Regions from separate parts of the Paraburkholderia sp. IW21 genome, predicted to be linked through region 2. Evidence: predicted binding sites of a transcription regulator. Region 2 holds the regulator's gene; each other region holds the start of a gene.
The links. Region 2 encodes LexA, which represses DNA repair genes until DNA is damaged. Its sites were predicted from a motif close to ACTGTATNNNNATACAGT; they were not measured.
Positions count from the first base shown of each region.

Region 1: the regulator LexA is predicted to act here: its motif matches at 6,094-6,111, upstream of imuA (translesion DNA synthesis-associated protein ImuA).
Region 3: the regulator LexA is predicted to act here: its motif matches at 3,042-3,059, upstream of recA (recombinase RecA).

Region 1 covers NZ_JBGGWA010000013.1:62,303-69,795, forward strand. The annotation lists gene ACAX43_RS26770 (hypothetical protein) at 1-107, shown strand, start outside; gene ACAX43_RS26775 (hypothetical protein) at 123-329, shown strand; gene ACAX43_RS26780 (DUF2471 family protein) at 489-788, opposite strand; gene ACAX43_RS26785 (error-prone DNA polymerase) at 808-3,954, opposite strand; gene ACAX43_RS26790 (DNA polymerase Y family protein) at 3,958-5,436, opposite strand; gene imuA (translesion DNA synthesis-associated protein ImuA) at 5,366-6,073, opposite strand; gene ACAX43_RS26800 (hypothetical protein) at 6,286-6,921, shown strand; gene ACAX43_RS26805 (hypothetical protein) at 6,930-7,454, opposite strand.
Region 2 covers NZ_JBGGWA010000008.1:272,391-279,883, reverse strand. The annotation lists gene ACAX43_RS20565 (LysR family transcriptional regulator) at 84-1,055, shown strand; gene ACAX43_RS20560 (hypothetical protein) at 1,273-1,695, shown strand; gene ACAX43_RS20555 (ABC transporter permease) at 1,752-2,579, opposite strand; gene nodI (nodulation factor ABC transporter ATP-binding protein NodI) at 2,645-3,559, opposite strand; gene ACAX43_RS20545 (universal stress protein) at 3,813-4,277, shown strand; gene ACAX43_RS20540 (DUF2939 domain-containing protein) at 4,308-4,964, opposite strand; gene ACAX43_RS20535 (hypothetical protein) at 5,113-5,457, opposite strand; gene lexA (transcriptional repressor LexA) at 5,524-6,174, opposite strand; gene ACAX43_RS20525 (sulfate ABC transporter substrate-binding protein) at 6,486-7,493, shown strand, end outside.
Region 3 covers NZ_JBGGWA010000002.1:527,283-534,775, reverse strand. The annotation lists gene ACAX43_RS06290 (MFS transporter) at 1-354, opposite strand, end outside; gene ACAX43_RS06285 (sensor histidine kinase N-terminal domain-containing protein) at 584-2,122, opposite strand; gene ACAX43_RS06280 (response regulator) at 2,132-2,908, opposite strand; gene recA (recombinase RecA) at 3,140-4,216, shown strand; gene recX (recombination regulator RecX) at 4,509-5,150, shown strand; gene ACAX43_RS06265 (DUF2889 domain-containing protein) at 5,327-6,091, shown strand; gene sucC (ADP-forming succinate--CoA ligase subunit beta) at 6,088-7,257, shown strand; gene sucD (succinate--CoA ligase subunit alpha) at 7,382-7,493, shown strand, end outside.

The sequences.
Region 1 (7,493 bases), on a different contig from region 2:
GCGCGCTGGTTAGTGAAGGCAATAACGGCGCGGCTATCCGAGGCGAGCCGCACAGGTACGTCGCCGTTCCCGACCCGGATGCGGTCGATGCAGAGAGCCAGACTTGAAACGGGAGACAAAGCATGAAACGACTCGAATACAGGCTTTGCAAAGACCGGCATGGTGCGCCGCTTGTCACGCTCGACTCTGCGATGGGGAATGGGCAAGACATCTATCCCGCGACGCTCCGGGCGCTGGCGAATGCTTTGTTGCAGGTCGCGGACGCGGCGGAACAGACGCAGCTCGGCAAGCACGAGCACTGGAAGTCGGGTGTTATCGAGCTGGAATAGCAAAAACACGCGAAAACTTTTCATCGCTGTGAGCGCGCCCATCACAAGTTCAAGCAGCCGGTCTGGTTCTCCATAGCACACTACGTCCTCCCGGCGATGGCATGTGTGCCGCAGCAAGACGGATTCCCGCAGGCTCCTGGCAGTCACCGGAAGATCGCCCTAGTGAACCTGCCGCCATGCACGTTCCAGTGCGCCGAACACGATCGGGACGAAGTCATGCCCCTCCAACGACGCAGGCCGATCGTCATTCGGATACTCCAGCACCGCCGGCGCGCAGATCATCTGCAGCAATCGCTCGCTGAACCTGCCACCAGCCGTTACCTCGGCCAGCACTTCCTCTTCCATCTGATGAAGCAGCTTCCACGTCAGAATGCCCTTCGAGCGATGCCGCTCGACAACGCGCGGTATGACTTCCTCAGCGGCCGCCTGCGCGTCAAACAGGACGTTGTAGTTCGCCATCGTTTCTTTCCTCGTTGTTTCAGTGAAAATTGCGGCTCGCCGTCTGCAGTTCACCAAGGAGATGTGACACGTCGACGAGCCGTTGCGCGACAAGGTGCATCACGTCGCCTTCGCGTTGCCACACGCCATACACAGCGAGCAGCGATGCCCCGAGCGCCTCGCGCCGTTGCCGCTCGAGCACCGACTGCCAGACGATGACGTTGACCGACCCCGTCTCGTCCTCAAGCGTCATGAACATCACGCCGTTTGCGGTGCCGGGGCGCTGCCGCACCGTCACAATCCCGCATCCCCGCGCGAGCTGTCCGTTGCGGTAGCGCGTCAGCGCTTCGGCGGGCATCAGCCGCATGGACAGCAGCTTTTCGCGCAGCAGTGCAAGCGGATGACGGCCGAGAGTGAGACCAGTCGAGCGGTAGTCCGCGATCAGGTCCTGTCCTTCCGTCGGAGCCGTGAGTGCCGGCGCCTCTTCCTCGCGTGTCGTTGCGCGCAACAGATCCTTATCGGGCACCGCGGCGACTGCCGCCCACAGCGCCTGCCTGCGGTCCCCGGAGAGCGGCTTGAGCGCGTTCGCTGCCGCCAGCACCTGCAGGTCGTGGCGGTCGAGTTGAGCGCGGTTGGCAAGATCGGCGACGTCGCGAAACGGCCTGGCTGCGCGTGCCGCCTCAATGCGCCTGGCAGTTTCCTCGCGCATGCCGCGAACAACGGACATGCCGAGCCGCACGGGCGCCATACTGCCATCGCCTTCCATGGCCGAATCCCAACCGCTGATGGTCACGTCAACCGGCAGCACGCCAACGCCGTGGCGCTTCGCGTCCTGTACAAGCTGCGAAGGCGAGTAAAAGCCCATCGGCTGGCTGTTCAGCATCGCGCAGAGGAACGCTGCGGGTTCATGGCGCTTAAGCCAGCAGCTTGCGTAGACGAGAAGGGCGAAGCTCGCCGCGTGACTTTCAGGAAAGCCGTACTCGCCGAAGCCCTGGATCTGGGCAAAGATGGACTCGGCGAATTCACGGTCGTAGCCGCGCTGAAGCATGCCTTCGACGATCCGGTCATGATAGTGCTGCAGGCCACCCTTGCGCTTCCATGCCGCCATAGCGCGGCGCAGCTGATCAGCTTCGCCGGCGCTGAAACCTGCCGCGAGCATCGCAACCTGCATAACCTGCTCCTGAAAGATCGGCACGCCGAGCGTGCGTTTCAGTGCCTGCTCGACTTCGGGGCTCGGGTAGGAGACGGGCTCGATGCCCTGACGCCGCCGCAGATACGGATGCACCATGCCGCCCTGAACCGGGCCCGGCCGCACGATCGCGACTTCGATCACGAGATCGTAGAACTCGCGCGGTTTCAATCGCGGCAGCATGCTCATCTGGGCACGCGACTCGATCTGGAATACGCCAACCGTGTCGGCCGCGCAGATCATGTCGTAAGTCGCTCCGTCCTCGGGCGGGATGTCCTGCATTTCGAACGGCTCGCCGCGCTGCTGCGATACGAGCTCGAGGGCGCGGCGGATCGCCGACAGCATGCCAAGTGCGAGGACATCGATCTTCAGCAGGCCGAGCGCTTCCAGATCGTCCTTGTCCCACTGGATCACGGTGCGATCCGGCATCGACGCATTCTCAACCGGCACGAGACGGGACAACTTGCCGCGCGCGATCACGAAGCCGCCCGTGTGCTGCGACAGATGACGCGGAAAGCTGAGCAGCTGCGCGGCAAGTGTCGCCCACTGCTGGATCATCGGCGTCTCGGGATCAAGGCCGCTGTCCACGAAACGTCTTGTCAGATCCGCGCTCGAATCGAACCAGTGATGTTCCTTCGCGACGCGGTCAACGATGACAGGGTCGATGCCAAGCGCCTTGCCAGAATCGCGGATCGCGGAGCGGGGCCGGTAGGTCGTCACTGCGGCCGCCAGAGCCGCGCGCGTGCGGGAGTACTTCCGGTAAATGTACTGGATGACTTCCTCGCGGCGCTGGTGCTCGAAGTCCACGTCGATGTCCGGTGGTTCGCCGCGCTCCTTGCTGATGAACCGCTCGAACAGCATGCTGCTACGCGCCGGGTCGACCTCGGTGACGCCAAGGCAATAGCACACGGCGGAGTTGGCAGCGGAGCCACGCCCTTGACACAGGATTCCCTCGTTGCGCGCGAAGCGCACGATGTCGTACACCGTCAGGAAATACGGCTCGTATTTCAGGTCCGAAATCAGCGCGAGTTCGTGTTCGATCTGCACTTGCACGTTGTGCGGAATGCCGCGTGGATAGCGGCGCTGCGCCCCCAGATAGGTTTCGCCGCGCAGGTAGTCGGTTGGAGTCGTGCCGGGCGGCACCAGTTCGTCTGGGTATTCATAGCGCAGTTCGTCCAGCACGAACGAGCACCGGGCGGCGATGTTCAACGTCTGCGCGAGCGCCTCCGCTGGATAGACGTTGGCAAGCCGCAAACGCGAGCGCAGATGCTGTTCGGCGTTGGGCGCGAGTTCAAAGCCGCATTCCGCGACCGGGCGGTTAAGCCGGATGGCGGTGAGCGTGTCCTGTAGAGGCTTGCGCGATCGCACGTGGATGAGTACCTGACCTGTCGCGACGACGTTCAGACCATGTCGCTCGGCGACATCGAGCACGACATTGCGGTGAATGTCATCCAGCGCCCGCGCGTGCAAGGTCAGGCCCATCCAGCAGCGATTTTCGCCAAACGTGCGTGCAGCCCATTCGGCCTGCGCGTCGAGGCGCGCTTCCTTCGCCGGGAATTCGGGCGTCAGGATGATCAGGCAGTCGGACAGGGCTCGCAAGTGCGCATACGGCGGGTCTGGATGGTCGAGATCGTGCGGATAGAGCAGGTACGTGCCCTTGGCCGTGCGCGTGCGTGCGAGCGTAATCAGTTCAGACAGGTTGCCGTACCCTTCGCGATTCTGTGCGATCGCCGTGAAGGCAAGGGCAGGAGAGCCGTCCGAATTGGTCAGCCGGAAATGCGCGCCGACGAGCAGCTTGATGCCCGCTTCTTTCGCCGCGACGTGCGCGCGCACGATGCCAGCGAGCGAGCATTCGTCGGTGACAGCGATCGCCTCATACCCGAGTTGCGCCGCGCGCGCGGCCAATTCCTCGGCATGTGACGCGCCCTGAAGGAACGTGAAGTTGGAGAAGCACTGCAACTCGGCATAGCCGGGCAGGGCGAACGACAGATACGACATGGCCTATCCGAAGAGACCATGCAGATACCAGCGCGGCTCATCCTCGTCGACCGCACCGATCCGCTCCCGGAAGATCCAGTAGCAGATGTGGTCGTCGGCTTCCGCGAGGAAGTAGTCGCGGGTGACCGCCTCGCCCTGGAACCAGCCTGCTTCAACGCGCTCGCCGGACGACACGGTGCGCAGCGGCGTGCCGTAGAAGGGGCGTTCGCCGCGCATTAGCAGCTTCAGCGGCTGTTCCAGCAGCCACGTCGGCCGCGGCGTATCGCTCGCCGGCGGCACATACTTTGTTTTATTGTCCGTCACGGACACCCAGCGCGCGGCGACCTCTGGCCGGTGGTCAGCTACCGGCGCCGGGCGCAGCACATTTTCCGCGCCGAGGCGCGCGACCAGCAGTTCTAGCAACCGCGCGTGATCGGACGCGGTGCCGCCCGGCTCCGGAAAGAGCGAGTCGGATGCCGCTTCCGCCTCGCTGACTTCCTGCACAACGAGTTGGAGGGCGATGACGGCGGCCGCAAGTTCCACGCGCGTAAGCCTTTCCTTCAGCAACCGCACGAGGTGATCCTCGCGCCACGTCGGTTCCGCGAGCGAAACTTCGATGGCGGTTGGCTCAATCGCATCGCGGCCGCGTTCATGCTCGAGCAGTAGAACGATGCGGGTCACGGCAAGCTGCTTCTGCGACAGCCAGCCGGTTAGCTGAACCACTAGCCGGCGCGCCGCAAACAGGCAGGCCTCGGCGTGTTCGATGCGATCCGGCAGTTCCACGCGCGCCTGAAAGGTCGGCGGCGTCTCAAACCATTCGTACACTTCGGGTGCATCTCCATTGGCGCGGTCGAGCAGATCCAGCAACGCTGTCCCGCAACGCTTCTTCAAACCTGCACGGGGCAGTCGCATCAGTTGTCCAACCGTTTCGCAGCCAATGCCAGTGAGCCAGTCCATATGGCGACGCGCGGACGGCGGCAGGCCGACCGGCAAACCGGCCAACGCGCGTTGGAGAGAATCGTGCGACAGTGCGACACCGCCACGAGCGCGCGCAAGCAACCATGCCGCCTGCCCCGTCGGCGCAACGCTGACGGTCGCGGTCATGCCGATAGCATCCACGACCCGGTGCGCCATGCGGCGCAGCGAGCGGATGCCCCCAAAGAGCCGCAGGCTTGCTGACACGTCGACGAGCACAGTGCTTTCCTCCGCGATGACCACTTGCGGCGAAAGATTCAACAGGCCTGTGGCGACCTCGCGCACCGTGTTCACCTCGGCCGCGCTGTCGCGCTCATGCATGACAGTAGCGGGCGCAAGCGTGAGTACGCCGCCGCGGCGCATGCCCGTACAGACGCCTGCCTCTCGCGCCCGCGCGTCCATGGCGATGACGCGCTCTTTCTCGAGCACGGCAATACCGTTGGCTGGGTCCGAGGTTTCACGCGACCACTTCGGCCGGAACACCTCGAGGCACAGCGACGGGAGATGGACGCCTAACCACAGTTGCATTGCGTTTTACGTTCAGAATCGGGGAGGGCGTCAGCGGGACGAAGAGCGGCTCATCGCGTGCGGGGCCGCGGCGTTTGATGAACTGGATATCGACACCGTCTTTCGCGGCCCGGATCGCAAGCCGAAGCGGCGCCGGGGAGGCGTCGCGCGTCGTCGCAAGCGGTCGCAACACGAAAAAGAGCGACTCGGACGCCTGTGCGGCCAGATGCAGTCGGCGCAGCGAGTCGGGCCGCACGTGGCTCTGCCAGAAAAGCAGAGCACCGCATGTGCCTGCGCGCAGAATCTGCTCCGCAGCCCACAGCGCATCGGCCGTGCGGGGCGCTTTGACCGTCATTACATTTGAAGGATCTAGTCCCCACCAGGCGAGAGCCGTCGGCTGAAGGTCATGAGGCGGTTGCAGCATGGCGACAGGCCTGGTCGACAACTGCTCGAATGCAGGACGAAGCAGCCGTAATTCGCCGCAGCCCGTCTGCTGCACAAGCAGATCGGTCAGTGCGCCACGTGGCCAGCCCCCCCCGGGCAACTCCCGCGCAAGATTCACGTCGCCGCAGTCAACGACGCGCGACCGGACGTGCGCAAGTTGATTGCCCCGCCACAGATCCGAATGAATCGTTTCGGGCAGCATGACGGCATTCATGGCTCTCTCCGTCTCAAACACCTGTATAAAAACACAGTATAGCCTGGGCGCCAGCGTGGATCCTCAAGAAATATGGGGTCGCATCGCAAACCGGCATTGCACCGGTGCAACTCGTCTGTTGCTGTGATTGACAAAGAAAACGATTTATTAGAAATTATTTTGTTGTTCTAAATGATGCCGATCATTAGGCTCCGTGATAGATTCCGGTTCTCATGATTCACCAAACGCCAGTTATGCAAATCCGCTTTGTGCTCGCCCTTGCCGTCGTGGGCGGGGCCATGTCGTCGCTTACCGCTTGTTCGGACAAGTCAGCCCCGAATGAAGAAAACTTCACCGCGGCGGTAAACCAAAAATTGGCCTCAAGCCCGCAGCGCTGCCTGCCCGCCGTGTCGTGGCCGGCCTCGGCGGAGCCAACGGATCACGGCAACCCATACGCGTTCTACGACGCCGGCGTCGGTTTCGTGAGCGCGGGGCTAGCGACAGTTAAAGAAGCGGGCCCAAATGCGTCGACCAATTTCCGTAAGAAGGCGATTTTCTCCCTTACCGACGAGGGCAAAAAGATCTTGGTGCGTGAGCCGTTTCAGCCATATCCGAATCAACAGACCGGCCGCTTTTGCTACGGAAATATAAAGCTGACCAAGATACTGAAGTGGGACGCGCCGGTGACGATCGGCAGCGCGACCGGTACCACCGTCTACTACGCATATGAGATCACCGACGCCCCCAAATGGGCTGTCAACGAGCAACTGAGGGCCGCATACCCGGACCTCGCAAATGACGTGGCAGGTAAGGGGCAAGCAACGCTCCCCGTCACCCTGACAAACGAGGGTTGGAAAGCGGCCAATTGAGCGGTTTTTCAAAGGCCATCCAAGGTTGCGGCCGGGGTAACGGGAGCGGATTTCGTTTGTCGTTCCACTCGGCGTTCGACACTCTTGAGCCTACATTTGTAAAACCACGCTGAGCCCAGTGACAGCCAGAGCATGAACTGAGTCGTGTCCCCGAGACCTTGACGATCAATATGCGGCAGGGCTCCTTGGGTAACCGCTATGGACGTGTATAAGGTGATAACGGAGGCCACGAGCAACACCACCGCGATGATCAACATGGTGTCTTGGTCGTCGTGCCCTTTTTTCTGGAGTTGAAGGCTCTTCAATGAGTCTCTGAGTACTTCAAAAAAAGCAATGAAAACGACGAACATGGCGTCGGGTCCACGGAACGCATCGTGCAGTGACGCGCCTATCTCCAGATAACAGAAAAAGATTATCACCAAGGGTATGCAAAGATAAAGCACCTGGACGAGCGCCCATCCCGCAGTTTCCGTATTGACAGATAGCCAGGATTTGACCCGCGTCCAAAGGCTCTCATCTGCGATATCTTTCATTTGCTATCGATTGCTAAAGGTCGAGTCTTTGTTATCGGC
Region 2 (7,493 bases):
TCGTCTTTCGAAGCTTGCGTTGCCGAAAAGGCAAAGCTCGGCGCACCCGCACGAGCCGCATACGCTCACATAAGACACCCCCTATGGCACTTTCCTTACACGGCATTGCATTGCGCTATTTTGTCGAAGTCGCGCGCACCGGCTCGATTAGCGACGCGTCCGCGCGGCTGCACGTGGCCGTTTCGGCGATCAGCCGCCAGATCGCCCGGCTCGAAAGCGAGCTCGGCGTGGCGCTGTTCGAGCGGCGGCCGCGCGGCATGGCGCTCTCCGAAGCGGGCGAGCGTCTGCTGGCGTACGCGCAGCGCAGCCTGCTCGAGGCGGAGCACGTAATGAAGGAGATCGGTGGCCTCGAGGCGTTGCACGGCAGCATGATCAAAGTCGCCTGTTCGGAGGGTTTCGCAGCGGATTTTCTGCCCTGCGCGATGGCGGGGTTCCGACGCCACTATCCCGGCATCGACTTCACGCTTTCCGTCATGTCGCCGGGCGAGGCGACTCGCCGGGTACGCGACGGCGATGCCGATCTCGCGCTGACGTTCAGCCTTGCGCCGGAAAAGGGCGTCAAGGTTGAGCACACCGAGCGCGCGCCGGTGCTGGCGCTGCTGCGTGCCGATCATCCGCTGGCCGCACGCAAAAAGGTGTCGCTCGCCGACGTGCAGCGCTATCCGCTGGTGCTGCCGGCGCCGGGCACGACGATTCGCCAGCTGATCGACATCACCTGTGCGCTCGAAGGCGTGCTGCTGGAACCCGATCTCACCAGCAACAATAGCGGCGCGATGTACCGCTACGCGCAGAAGTCCGGCGCGATCATGTTCACGGGCCTGCTGTCGGTGCGCGATCGTTACGGGGGCGACGGGTTCGTCGTGATGCCGTTGACGCATCCGCAGATGCGCCAGCGCAGCATCCAGGTGCAGACGATGGCCGGACGCGAGTTGCCGCCGTCGGTGGAGGCGTTCCGCGACCATTTGATCGCGGAGATAGGGCGCGTGAAGCCCGCGGATGAGCACGCGGATGCCGCTGTGCCGAAGCCGGTTCGAAAGCGCGGTGCGGCGCATTGAAAGGCAAATTCCCTCCCGGAAGGCGAATCGCGACCTAAACTGTGGGGACGGGGCGGGCTGGTCGGCCTGGACTACGTGGCGTGCGATGTTGCAGCGCACGCCCGAAGGAAGTCCCCTTGGGGGACACCGGTGGTAGGATTCAGCCCGAAAAATGGAGAGCGGTACGCGACGAATAGGCGTGCCGTCCACAACAGAGCGATAGGACTCAGGACATCGAATGGCGCAACAAAAAACAAACCCAAAACTTGAGCAGGCGCTGACGCGCGGGGATCTTGCAATTCGCCAGGCGAATTCGGCGCGGGCGACTGCGTTGCTTCGAGCGTTGGGCAAGATGATCGTGGACGCGTCAGCGACGATTGGCGTAGAGGCCTTCACGCTGATTCCGGATGGCGACAAGATTTACGATCCCGCCGACGGGCTGTGGCCACAGGAATTGCAGGTTTCGCTCGACGGTCCAGTCGAGGAGACCGATTCGGACGAAATCCGGACGGTCCGTTTGATTGCCGATGATCCTGGCACGGTGTTCAGGGTTGAATGGCAGCGGGCCGACGGGAAAATCGGACGTCAGGATGGCGGCCCGTTTGCGACGGTGGCCTTTATTTCCGATGTGGATATTCCCTGGACCGACGACGAGGACTGATCGCTGTTTTTGCCTTGAGCGGCGGACAGAAGAATGGTCGCCGTTCAAGGCAACGCCTATTTCATCATCCTGCGCCGGAACAAAACGGCCGAAACAATGAAGCCGCCCACGGCATAAGCCGCCAGCACGGCAACGTGCAAAACAGCATCCTCGACAGGCCGCCCAAGCATGGCCGGCCGGATCAGATCGACAGCATGCGCCAAAGGCAAAACCTCAGTCACGATCCGCGCCGCGGCGGGCAACTGTGAAACCGGAAAGAACACACCCGACAGCAGTAACATCGGCGTCAACATCAGCGTCTGATAAAACATGAAAAAGTCATACGACGGCGCCAGTGCCGTCACCACCATCGCGATACTCGCAAACGCGAGCCCCGTCAGCACGATCACCGGTAACGCCAGCAGCATCGAGGGAAAGCTCGCGTAACCCAACGCACCCGCGACCAGCATGATCGCCGCCCCCGATAGCATCGACTTGCTGCCCGCCCACATCACCTCGCCGAGCACAATGTCGCCGAGCGTCAGCGGCGTGTGCATGATCGCCTCCCACGTGCGCTGCACATGCATGCGCGAAAAGCCCGAATACATCGACTCGAAACTCGCCGACATCATCACGCTCGACGCCACCGTGCCCGCTGCCAGAAACGCGATATACGACACGCCGTCGACGTGCCCGACCATCAGCCCAAGCCCGAAACCGAGGCCGAACAGATAGATCATCGGATCGGCAAGATTGCCGAACATCGAAGCAATCGCGAGCTTTCTCCACACCAGATAGTTGCGGCGCCACACCGCAATCCAGTTCACGGCGTTCGCGGGGAAAGCGCCGAACGCTTCCTGTTTCGACGGGGTGCCCCCGGGGGTTTCGTAAGTCCGTACGTCCATTGCGTGTCTCTTGCCGTGTCGTTATCGCGATAGAAGGGGGCGAGCTGAGCCGATATCGATTCGCATCAGTCCTGCATCTCGCGTCCGGTGAGCCGCAGGAACACGTCTTCCAGATTTGCCGGGCGATGCAGATAGCGCAGATCGGCGCGCTGCTTGAGCCGCGCATGCACCGGCTGCGCGTCGTTCACGTAGCAGAACAGCGTCTCGCCGCTGATCTCGGTGCGCTCGACAAGCGGCGCCAATTCATCGCGCAACGCAACCGGATCGGGTCCGAAGATCTCGATCACGTCGCAGCCGATCTCGGATGCGATCAACGCGCGCGGCGCGCCTTCGGCGATCTTGCGCCCTTCTTCGATCACGCACAGGCGGTGGCAAAGCCGTTCGGCTTCCTCCATGAAATGCGTGGTGAGCAGAATGGTCTTGCCGCGCGCGAGCAGCGAGCGCAGCCGTTCCCAGATCAGATGGCGCGCTTGGGGATCGAGGCCGGTGGTCGGCTCGTCCATGATCAACACGTCAGGATCGTTGACGAGCGCGCGAGCCAGCGTGAGGCGCCGCTTCATGCCGCCCGACAGTTCGCTCACGCGTGCATCCGCCTTGCTTTCGAGGCGAGCGAATTCGAGCAGCGACGGCACCATCGCGCGGCATTGCGCCGCGCTCAGGCCAAAGTAGCGGCCGAACACCAGCAGGTTTTCGCGGACCGTGAAATCAGGATCGAGATTGTCGAACTGCGGCACCACGCCGACGCGCGCTCGCGCCACGCGCGCACGACCGGGAATTGGCTCGCCGCACAGGCGGATCGTGCCGGCATCCGGCGCGGCGATGCCGAGCAGCATGCGCAAGGTGGTGGTTTTGCCCGCGCCGTTCGGACCGAGCAGGCCGAAACATTCGCCGGCGTTTACATGAAACGATAGTCCGTCGACGACCGTCTTTTCGCCGTAGCTTTTTTTAACCTGGTGGAATTCAATGGCGGCTTCAGACATGGATCGATCAAGGCTCCGGGAAACGACGCAAATAGCCGGTAAGGTCGCTCATTCTATGGCATCGGCCGACGGGAGTTGGCGGCCGTCCAACGGTCCACACAGCAGTTTTTGCGCTGCGACATAAGATCGCCGAGAACCCGAACCCAGCGCGCACCTGTTTAGGGCGCACTTAGCGTTTTCCATCCCTTGCAACCTGAATTGCGGCGCACCATGATTCACTAAGACCGCGCTTTCCGCGGTAAGGGAGAAAACGATGGCGAGCTACCAAAAAATCCTGCTGTGCTACGACGGCTCGCGCGAAGGCCGCAAAGCGCTACGTTGCGGCGCCGACCTGGCGCTGGACCTGAAAGCGGAAACGCATTTGCTGTCCGTGGTCGACATGCGTTCGAGCATTGCGCAAAGTGCGGGCCTGTTGACCGACGTGGCCTGCGGCAGCTTCGAAAAGACAGCCCGCGACATCCTGCAGGAAGGGGTGGACTGGCTGACCGAGCGCGGCGTAACCGCGCAAGGGCATTTTGCGTTCGGCTACCCGATCGACGAGATTGCAAACCTTGCCAATGAATTGCATGTCGACCTCGTGGTGGTGGGTCACCGTTGCCGCACTGGTCTATCACGATGGTGGATGGGCGCGGGGAATACACCGCTGCTCGACCGGGTCTCGTGCAGCATTCTGGTGGCGTGTTCTTCCGCGCAGGAGGAGCAGCAAGCGGCGGCTTGATGCCTGGCATTCTGGGCGCGTGGGCTGAAATTACTCGTTCAAGTTGACTGCGGCCAGCTTCCACGTGAATAAACCTTCGCGCCGCAAGATCGCCGAATAACGCGCATCGCCAGCGCCATGCTGGTAAGTGACGACGAACTCGTTGAGGCCGCGATAGCCCGCGGTTGTCTGCGGCGGTTGCGGTGGCGTGGCACTGTTCTCGCTGTTGGCGCTGTTGGCTGCGCTGTTTGCGGAAGTGCCCACGGCGGGGGCCGCAGGGGTTGGCGCCGACGCATTTTCAGCGGCAGGCGGTACAGGCGGCCGTTCGCCAGGATCGCCGCGCGGCGGCATGCCGTTCAGCAATGCCGCAACGCCGTCTGGGGTTGCATAAGCGTCAACCAGCGGACCGATCAAGGCCACGCCGATCATGGCGCCGATTGCGGCTAATGGATTGCCGTTGCCATGCGCCTCGAACCGGCGCGTCAGCAAACCGGCGACCTGCTGCTTCAGGCTCTCGCGCAACGCGGGAAAGTCGACGTATTGATTGACCGTTTGCGCATCGCGCGCATCTGCCGCGCGTTTGAGATTGTTCAGCGCCATATAGGGCGACGCGTAACCGAAGCCCAACGCGGCGATCACCGCAATCACAATCAGAGTGACGATCAGCGGCCGGGTGGCGCTGCGCCTTGTGCGTGTTGAAACTGCCATCGAATGGGACTCTCCATCAAGTGTGATCTAACGTGGACCGTGGCCACGCGAAAACGATCCCATTCAATGTGATATTGGGAAGGGCGCGGGCCGCGCGAAAAAACTTCGCGCGGCCCGCCGCACATCCACCGCGCGCTCGCCGCATACCTTACGACTCGAACACTGCGCCATGCACGTTGGCTTCGTCGGCGATGCAGCGATCGATCATGCGGCACACGGCGTCGACTGTGCCGACCATGATCAGCCGCGACGGCCCGTGATAGACCCGCACCGGTGCGCGACGCGCCGGTTCAGCCGTATTCAGCCCCGAATTCAACGACACGCGAGCAAATGCCGGCAACGCCGACGGCAAGCTCGATATGCCGGCGGGCGCGTCGAACAGCGACGGAGCGCTGGCCGTGGACGCCTCGATCAATGAGCAAGACACCAGCTTGCGCAGGTGGCGCAAACGACCAAACTGGCGAAAAGGCAGCAGGCGGGCAAGGCGTTCCATGAGTCTCTCCAGGCGATTCAACGTTGGGGCAGCTTCGGTTTGGCGGACGAGCGGGTGAACGGAGGGTTAGAACTCGCCGGGGCGGATCAGCCCAACGGCGATACCCTCCAGCGCGAATTCCGCACTGCCGGTTTCAACGAAGATGTTGTCGTAATCAGGGTTCTCGGCGATCAGCTCAAGGCCGTTCGGCCGGCGCTTCAGGCGCTTGACCGTCACGTCGTCGCCGAGACGCGCGATGATGATCTGGCCGTCTTTGGCTTCGCTTTTCTTCTGCACCGCGAGCAGGTCGCCGTCGAAGATGCCGGCGTCGCGCATGGACAGCCCGCGCACCTTCAGCAGGTAATCGGGCTTGCTCGAGAACAGCGCCGGGTCGCAGACGTAGTGCTGCGAGATATGTTCTTGCGCGAGGATCGGGCTACCTGCGGCAACCCGGCCGATCAGCGGTAGCGACAGTTGCATGATGCTGGCGTGCGGCAGCGTGAACTGATACGGCGAATCGTCCGGGCCGGCCAGCAGGCGAATGCCGCGCGACGCGCCCGCCGCGAGTTCGATCACACCCTTGCGGGCAAGCGCGCGCAGATGTTCTTCTGCCGAGTTGGCCGAGCTGAAACCCAGTTCGGCGGCGATCTCCGCGCGGGTGGGCGGAAAGCCGGTGCGTTCGATGGCTCGGCGGATCAGATCGAAAACCTGCTGCTGTCGTGCGGTGAGTTTTGTCATGGCCACTGTATGTATGAACAGGTGACTGTATTTTTATACAGTATTCGGCGCAATTCAAGCTTTACTTTAAGTTCGTGGCCTGGAAGGACGTTCCAGCGCCGATAACCCGCGCTCTAACACCTGCTTTCGTGCCGCAACGCCTTATCCAGCTGCCATTACCACTTTTGCGTATTAAAAAATGAAGAAACATTATTTTTAATGATGAAAGCGCTTCGATAGACTGGCCTCCGAGTTGGCGCTCATGTGCACGTGACCGCGACGTAGGACCACCAGACGCTGTTTCAGCGGACCACAACGCGGAGAAAGTTGGCATGAACCATCAAGGCACGGGGCTGGCAAGCAGGACCAAAAAACTTATCGCGGCGCTCGCACTTGGCGCGGCGACGGCGGTTGGCGTGATGGCGCAGGCACACGCTGCGGACACGACGCTCCTGAACGTGTCGTACGACCCGACCCGGGAGTTGTACCAGGACGTCAATCAGGCATTCGGCAAGGAATGGAAGGCGAAGACGGGCGAGACGATCACCTTCAGGCAGTCGCACGGCGGCTCGGGCGCGCAAGCACGCTCGGTGCTGGACGGCCTGCAGGCGGACGTCGTGACTTTGGCGCTCGCCTACGACATCGACGCGCTGGCTAACAAGGGTTTGCTGGACAAGGGTTGGCAAAAGCGTTTGCCGGACAACGCATCGCCGTACACCTCGACGATCGTGTTCCTCGTGCGCAAGGGCAATCCGAAGCACATCAAGGATTGGGACGATCTGACGAGGCCAGGTGTGTCGATCGTGACGCCGAACCCGAAGACCTCGGGCGGCGCGCGCTGGAACTACCTGGCGGCATGGGCCTATGCGGAACATCAGCCAGGCGGCAACGACCAGAAGGCCAGGGAATTCGTCGGCAAGCTCTATAAGAATGCCGGCGTGCTGGACTCGGGCGCACGCGGCGCGACCACCAGCTTCGTGCAACGCGGGATCGGCGACGTGCTGATCGCGTGGGAAAACGAAGCCTTTCTGTCGCTGAAGGAATTCGGCCCGGACAAGTTTGAAATCGTGGTGCCGTCGGTGAGCATTCTGGCCGAGCCGCCGGTTGCCGTGGTGGACAAGGTGGTGGACAAGCACGGCACGCGCAAGCTCGCCGAAGCCTATCTGAACTTCCTGTATAGCGAGCAAGGTCAGGAAATCGCGGCGAAGAACTTCTACCGTCCGCGGTCGAACAAGGTGCCGGCCGAGCTGACCGCGAAGTTTCCGAAGCTGAAGCTGTACACGGTGGACGATTCGTTCGGCGGCTGGGCGAACGCGCAAAAGACGCACTTTGCCGACGGT
Region 3 (7,493 bases), on a different contig from region 2:
AATGCCGATCGACGCATAGCCCGGCAGGAAGCCGACCAGGAACGTCGACAGACCCATGATCACGATCGTGATGAGGAACGTGTATTTGCGCCCGACCATATCGCCGAGGCGCCCGAACACGATCGCGCCGAACGGCCGCACTGCGAAGCCCGCAGCGAAGCTGAGCAGCGTGAAGATGAAGGCGGCAGTCGGATTGACGCCGGAGAAAAAGCTTTTGCTGATGAAGATCGCGAGCGAGCCGGCCAGATAGAAGTCGTACCACTCGAAAACAGTACCTAGCGACGACGCGAAAATCACCCGCTTCTCTTCGTGCGTCATCGGCACGTGCGAGATTTGCCCGCCAACGGTAGCCATATGTTGTCTCCAATATTGATATGTACACGCGGTCCGCCGGCAGAGGCGTTCCCGTGGAATCGATTATTGGAGTGGAAACTTACGGTGTACTGACGTGGCGGGGTGAAATGGACGCTTCGGTGTGTTGACGGAAATTCGTCCAAAATCTGTCAACTGACATCCAAATTATTTCAACGTGCGGATAAGTTGTCTCTATATGGTGGGTTCTGATGGGTGGGTGCGAGCGGTCCTAGGGTAAGTCCCGTGCCCGTTCGAGCACCTGTAAGCTGACACGCACGAGCGTTCCAGCAAGCCGCGGCGAGGTTTGATAGACGTTATCCTCGATCGTCAGCTCGCCGCCGTGCATGGTCGTGATCTCGCGAACAATGGCGAGCCCAAGACCGCTGCCGTCACCTTCACGGCCGAGAATCCGGTAAAAGCGCTCGACCACCCGCGAGCGCTCGGTCGCCGGAATGCCGAGCCCGGTGTCTTCCACTTCCAGATGCACGCGCCGCGCCGTCGCGTCATGCCGCACGCGTACGGTGATGCGGCCGCCGGCCGGCGTGTAGCGGATCGCGTTGTCGATCAGATTCGACAGCATTTCACGCAGCATGACCGGATTGCCGTCGACTTCGACCGGCTCTTCGGGCGCTTCGTAGCCGAGGTCCATCTGCTTGGCGAGCGCGGCCTGCACCCAGTCGCGCACGGCATGACGTGCCATCTCCGTCACCTCGACCGGTGTGAAAATTTGCCCCGACATGCGGTTTTCCGCGCGCGCCAGCGCCAGCAACTGGGTGACGAGGCGCGCCGCCTGTTCCGAGCTGGTGGCGATCTGCTCGAGCGAGCGGTGGACTTCCGCGGAGGCGTCTTGTCGCAACGCCAGTTCGGCCTGGGTGCGCAGCCCGGCCAGCGGCGTTTTCATCTGATGCGCGGCGTCTGCGATGAAGCGCTTTTGCAGCTCCATGTTCTGTTCGAGGCGCGTCAGCAGATCGTTGAACGACGTCACCAGCGGCTCGATTTCCGGTGGCGCGCGGCGTGCCTCGAGCGGCGACAGATCGTCCGGGCGGCGCGCCCGGATGTGCGCCTGCAGGGCGTGCAAGGGAGCCAGCCCGCGCGACAGGCCGAACCACACCAGCAGGATCGCCAGCGGCAGGATCACGAACTGCGGCAGGATCACGCCTTTGATGATGTCGTTGGCGAGCTGGCTGCGTTTGTCGAGCGTTTCGGCGACCTGTACCAGTACCGGCTGGGCGCCGGGCGTCTGCGGAAACTCGACGGTCGTATAGGCGACGCGGATATCGTTGCCGCGCAGCACGTCGTCGCGGAATTCGACAAGGCCCGGCGGCGGCCGGTCTTCCTCGTGCGGCAGCGGCATGTCGCGCTCGCCGCCCACCAGTTCGCCGCGCGTGCCGAGCACCTGATAGAACACGCTGTCGACGTTATCGGCGCGCAGAAAGTCGCGCGTGGAGTCGGGTAGCGACAACTCCGCCACGCCGTTGATCGGGTGGATCTGGCGGGCGAGCACATAGGCGTCGGTTTCGAGCGCGCGGTCGAAGGGGCCGTTGGCGATCGACTTGGCGACCAGATAGGTGACCGCGAGGCTCATCGGCCACAGCAGCAGTAGCGGCGCCAGCATCCAGTCGAGGATCTCGCCGAACAGCGAGCGGGGACGCGCTTCGGCAGCGGCTTCGGTTTCGTCGGGCGGGGCGAACGGATTCGCGTAGCGCTCGTCGCGCGCCTCGTCGAGGTCCGCCGCGTGCGCCGTAGCGCGGTCTGCGCGTGCGGACATGGGCGTCCTCTATTTGTAGTGGTGGCTCGCCGGCATCGCGCCGGAGGGCGGCGAGGCGGTCGGGTCGGGCTCGGCGGGTGCCTGCGTCACGATCGCGTTGGCGTTCACGTTCGGGGGCAGTGCGGCTTTCTCGAGGCAATAGCCGAGGCCGCGTACGGTGATGATGCGCACGCCGCTCGGCTCGATCTTCTTGCGCAGCCGGTGCACGTAGACCTCAATCGCGTTGTTGCTGACTTCTTCGCCCCATTCGCACAGATGGTCGACGAGCTGTTCCTTCGACACCAGCCGGCCGATCCGTTGCAGCAGCACTTCGAGCAGACCCAGTTCGCGCGCCGAGAGGTCGATCACCTGCTCATTGACATAGGCGATCCGGCCGACCTGATCGAACGACAGCGAGCCATGCCGGACCACCGTCGGGCCGCCGCCCGCACCGCGCCGCGTCAGAGCGCGCACGCGTGCTTCGAGTTCGTTGAGCGCGAAGGGTTTGGCCATGTAATCGTCGGCGCCGAGGTCGAGGCCTTTGACGCGTTCGTCGACGCTGTCCGCGGCGGTCAGGATCAGCACCGGCATGTTCGAATTGCGCGCGCGCAGGCGGCGCAGCACCTCAAGCCCGGACATGCGCGGCAGGCCCAGATCGAGAATCAGCAGGTCGAAAGTCTGCATCGACAAGGCGGTGTCCGCTTCGACGCCGCTCTTCACGTGATCGACGGCATAGGCCGATTGGCGGAGTGATCGAATCAGACCGTCCGCGAGTATGCTGTCGTCTTCGGCAATCAGAATTCGCATGGTGCGCCAACCTGGCCTTGCCGGCACCGTGGGGTGTCCCCCGGCGCACAGCGGTCTCCGAAATTATTGTGGGTAGTTGGGCAGTGCGACGGTAAAAATGCGCGTTCGCATGAGAATCGCGCTTGCCAAAACTACTGTTTTTTTATACAGTGTCTGGGTTTCGTGTGCTGTCCTCTAAGAACGGGCTGCACATCTGCCTCAGACGCCGTTCATCATAGCAAAGGACGATTCATGGAAGAAAGCAAGAAAGGCTCGGCTGGACTGACTGCTGAAAAGAGCAAGGCACTCGCTGCCGCACTCGCGCAGATCGAAAAGCAGTTCGGCAAAGGGTCGGTCATGCGGCTCGGCGCAGGTGAGGCGGTCGAAGATATCCAGGTGGTCTCAACGGGATCACTCGGCCTCGACATCGCGCTGGGCGTCGGCGGTTTGCCGCGTGGCCGTGTGGTCGAAATTTATGGTCCGGAATCGTCCGGTAAAACCACGCTGACGTTGCAAGTCATCGCCGAAATGCAGAAGCTCGGCGGCACGGCAGCGTTTATCGACGCGGAACACGCGCTGGATATCCAGTACGCGGGCAAGCTCGGCGTGAACGTCAACGACCTGCTGGTTTCGCAACCGGACACCGGCGAGCAGGCGCTTGAAATCGCCGATGCGCTGGTGCGTTCGGGCTCGATCGACATGATCGTGATCGACTCGGTCGCGGCGCTGGTGCCGAAGGCTGAAATCGAAGGCGAAATGGGCGACTCGCTGCCGGGTCTGCAAGCGCGTCTGATGTCGCAAGCGTTGCGCAAGCTCACTGGCACGATCAAACGCACCAACTGCCTTGTGATCTTCATCAACCAGATCCGTATGAAGATCGGTGTGATGTTCGGCAACCCGGAAACCACCACGGGCGGCAACGCGCTGAAATTCTACGCGTCGGTGCGTCTGGACATTCGCCGGATCGGGTCGATCAAAAAGAACGACGAAGTGATCGGTAACGAAACGCGGGTGAAGGTGGTGAAGAACAAGGTTGCGCCGCCGTTCCGCGAAGCGATTTTCGACATTCTGTACGGCGAGGGCATTTCCCGTCAGGGCGAAGTCATTGACCTGGGTGTGCAAGCGAAGATCGTCGACAAGGCCGGCGCCTGGTACAGCTACAACGGCGAACGTATTGGTCAGGGTAAGGACAACGCGCGCGAATTCCTGCGCGAAAATCCGGACATCGCTCGTGAGATCGAAAACCGTATCCGCGAATCGCTGGGCGTGAATGCCATGGCGGAAGTGACGACCGGCGCGGCCGCTGAAGTCGCGGGCGAAGAAGAGTAATCAGCACGTGATACGCAAGGGCCGGCCGTTGTCCAACGCTGGGCGCAACGCGGACGGCCCGCGTGACGGTGACGACGATTCGACCGAATCGTCGTCTTCAACCTCGTCACCAACATCCTCGTCATCGACCTCCCGGTCCACCCGTTCGTTTGGGCGGTCATCGGGAAACTCGTCTGGAAGTTCATTCGGCAAGTCCTCTGGAAGCTCGTTCGGGCGTTCCACCTCGCGTTCGCCACGCTATCCGGCCGGCAACTCATCGCCCCAGCGCTCATGCGCGTCAGATCCCGATTCCTTGGCCGCAAACGGCGACGCCGATCCCTTCGAGTCCTTCGACGCGCACGATCGCGCCGCAGGTCGTCAGCCCGAGTCTGACTCTTCCCCGCAAGCTGCAGCGGACCCGTCGGAAACCACGTACACCCGCTCGCGCCGTGCACCTGGCGAGGCGAAATCGGATCAGGACGATTCGAAAAAATCCCAACGCCCAGCCCGTTCGCTAAAAGGACGCGCGCTCGGCTATTTATCCCGGCGTGAATACAGCCGCTCCGAACTGGCGCGCAAGCTGAAACCGTTCGTCGAAGAAACCGATTCGCTCGACACCTTGCTCGACGTGCTTGAAAGCGAAAATTGGCTGTCGGATTCGCGGTTCGCGGAAAGCCTGATTCATCGGCGTTCGTCGCGGCTGGGTGCGAGCCGGATCGTCGGTGAATTGAAACAGCACGCCGTCGATCAGACGCTGGTTGAAGAGGCCGGCGCGCAATTACGCGAAACCGAAGTCGCGCGCGCCCAAGCCGTCTGGCGAAAAAAATTCGGCCAGCTTCCGCAAACGGCCGCCGAGCGGGCCAAGCAGGCGCGCTTTCTGGCATCGCGCGGTTTCTCCGGCGCGACGATCGGCAAAATCCTCAAGGGGATCGACGAGGAGTGGAGCGGCGACTAGCCGCGGGGCCCGGCGGGGCCCCGCCGGGGCCCCGCCGGGCCCCTTAGCCAGCCTCACTTCGAGATAAGGCCTCTCGCGCTCTCAGGCCTGCGGAGCGGCCCTGCGTATTCCCATCTGTCTCAAATACCCAGTATGCTAAAATTCTTAGGTTTTCAAATTCGGCCTTTCCTTTCCGCATGCCGCTCTCCCCGCCAGTGTCCCGTCAGTTGCGCCATCGTCGCGCAATCAGAGCGGAAGCCTATGAGCGAGCCGATGGCCTGTGGGATGTGGAAGCGTGCTTGACCGACGAAAAACCGCGCGATGTGGTGCTTGCGTCGGGCGTCCGGCCCAATGGTCAGCCGATTCATGAACTCTGGCTTCGCCTCACCATCGATCGCAAGCTCAACGTCGTCGACGCCGAAGCGTCGTCCGACTGGGTGCCCTATCCCGGGTTGTGCCAAGCCAGCAATCCCGCCTACCGTGCCCTCATCGGGCTCAATCTGTTCCACAACTTCCGTCGCGATGCCGCCCGTTTGCTGGCCGGCACGGCTGGCTGCACGCATCTCACCGAGTTGTGCGCGCTCCTGCCGACCGTCGCGATTCAGGCCTTCGCCGGCGACGTGTGGAACACCAATGAAGGCACGCCGGGCGAAAGCACGCCAGGCGCCGCGGCGAGTTCCGGGACCGGGCAGGCCAGAAGCAAAGACAGCACAGACGAGCATTCCAACGACAAACCGCCATTCCAGCTGGGACGCTGCCACGCGCTGCGTTTCGACGGCGAGGCGGTGCAACAGTTTTATCCGCGCTGGTATGGCCACGCGCCGCGTTCAGCGGATCGCGCGGCATCGTCAGGCGACGGGGCAGCCCGCCAGACAGGCGAGGGCGGCAATACGTCCGGCATGAACGACGGCAGCGGAAACGAAGTTCAATCCAACTCTCAGACTGAAGGGAATCACGCATGAAGATTCACGAGTACCAGGGTAAGGAAATCCTGCGGAAATTCGGCGTCGCGGTACCGCGCGGCAAGCCGGTCTTCACGGTGGATGATGCGGTCAAGGCCGCGCAAGAGCTCGGCGGCCCGGTATGGGTCGTGAAGGCTCAGATCCACGCGGGTGGCCGTGGCAAGGGCGGCGGCGTGAAGGTCGCCAAGTCGCTGGAACAGGTTCGTGAATACTCGAACCAGATCCTCGGCATGCAGCTCGTCACGCACCAGACCGGTCCGGAAGGCCAGAAGGTGAATCGCCTGCTGATCGAAGAAGGCGCTGACATCAAGAAGGAACTGTATGTCGGCCTCGTGATCGATCGCGTTTCGCAGAAGATCGTCGTGATGGCATCGAGCGAAGGCGGCATGGACGTCGAAGAAGTCGCGGAAAAGACGCCTGAGCTGATCCACAAGATCGCCGTCGACCCGTCCACCGGTCTGAAAGACGCCGAAGCCGACGAGCTCGCCACGAAGATCGGCGTGCCCGCCGCTTCGCTGCCGCAAGCGCGCGCGATCCTGCAAGGCCTGTACAAGGCATTCTGGGAAACGGACGCATCGCTGGCCGAAATCAACCCGCTGATCCTGACCGGCGACGGCAAGGTCATTGCGCTGGACGCAAAATTCAACTTCGATTCGAACGCCCTGTTCCGTCATCCGGAAATCGTCGCGTATCGCGATCTGGACGAAGAAGATCCGGCTGAAGTCGAAGCGTCGAAGTTCGACCTCGCGTACATCTCGCTCGACGGCAACATCGGCTGCCTCGTGAACGGCGCTGGCCTCGCCATGGCGACGATGGACACCATCAAGCTGTTCGGCGGCGAACCGGCGAACTTCCTCGACGTGGGCGGTGGCGCCACGACCGAGAAGGTCACGGAAGCGTTCAAGATCATGCTGAAGAACCCGAACCTGACCGCGATTCTGGTCAATATTTTCGGCGGCATCATGCGCTGCGACGTGATCGCGGAAGGCGTGATCGCGGCGTCGAAGGCCGTGTCGCTGAAGGTGCCGCTCGTGGTCCGCATGAAGGGCACGAACGAAGACCTGGGCAAGAAGATGCTCGCCGAATCCGGCCTGCCGATCATTGCGGCAGACAGCATGGAAGAAGCGGCTCAGAAGGTCGTCGCGGCCGCGTCGGGCAAGGCGTAAGCCTAGTCCACGGCTTTTGCCAGGATTAACCAGGATTACGAATGGCGGCGCGTGAGCGACGCGGGCGAAGAACATTCCGCCTCGTGGCGCACCAGCGCGACGCCAAACGAACAGAGGTCAATACATGTCGATTCTGATTAACAAAGACACCAAGGTCATCACGCAGGGCATCACCGGCAAGACCGGTCAGTTCCACACGCGTGCTTGCCGTGAATACGCAAACGGCCGCGAAGCGT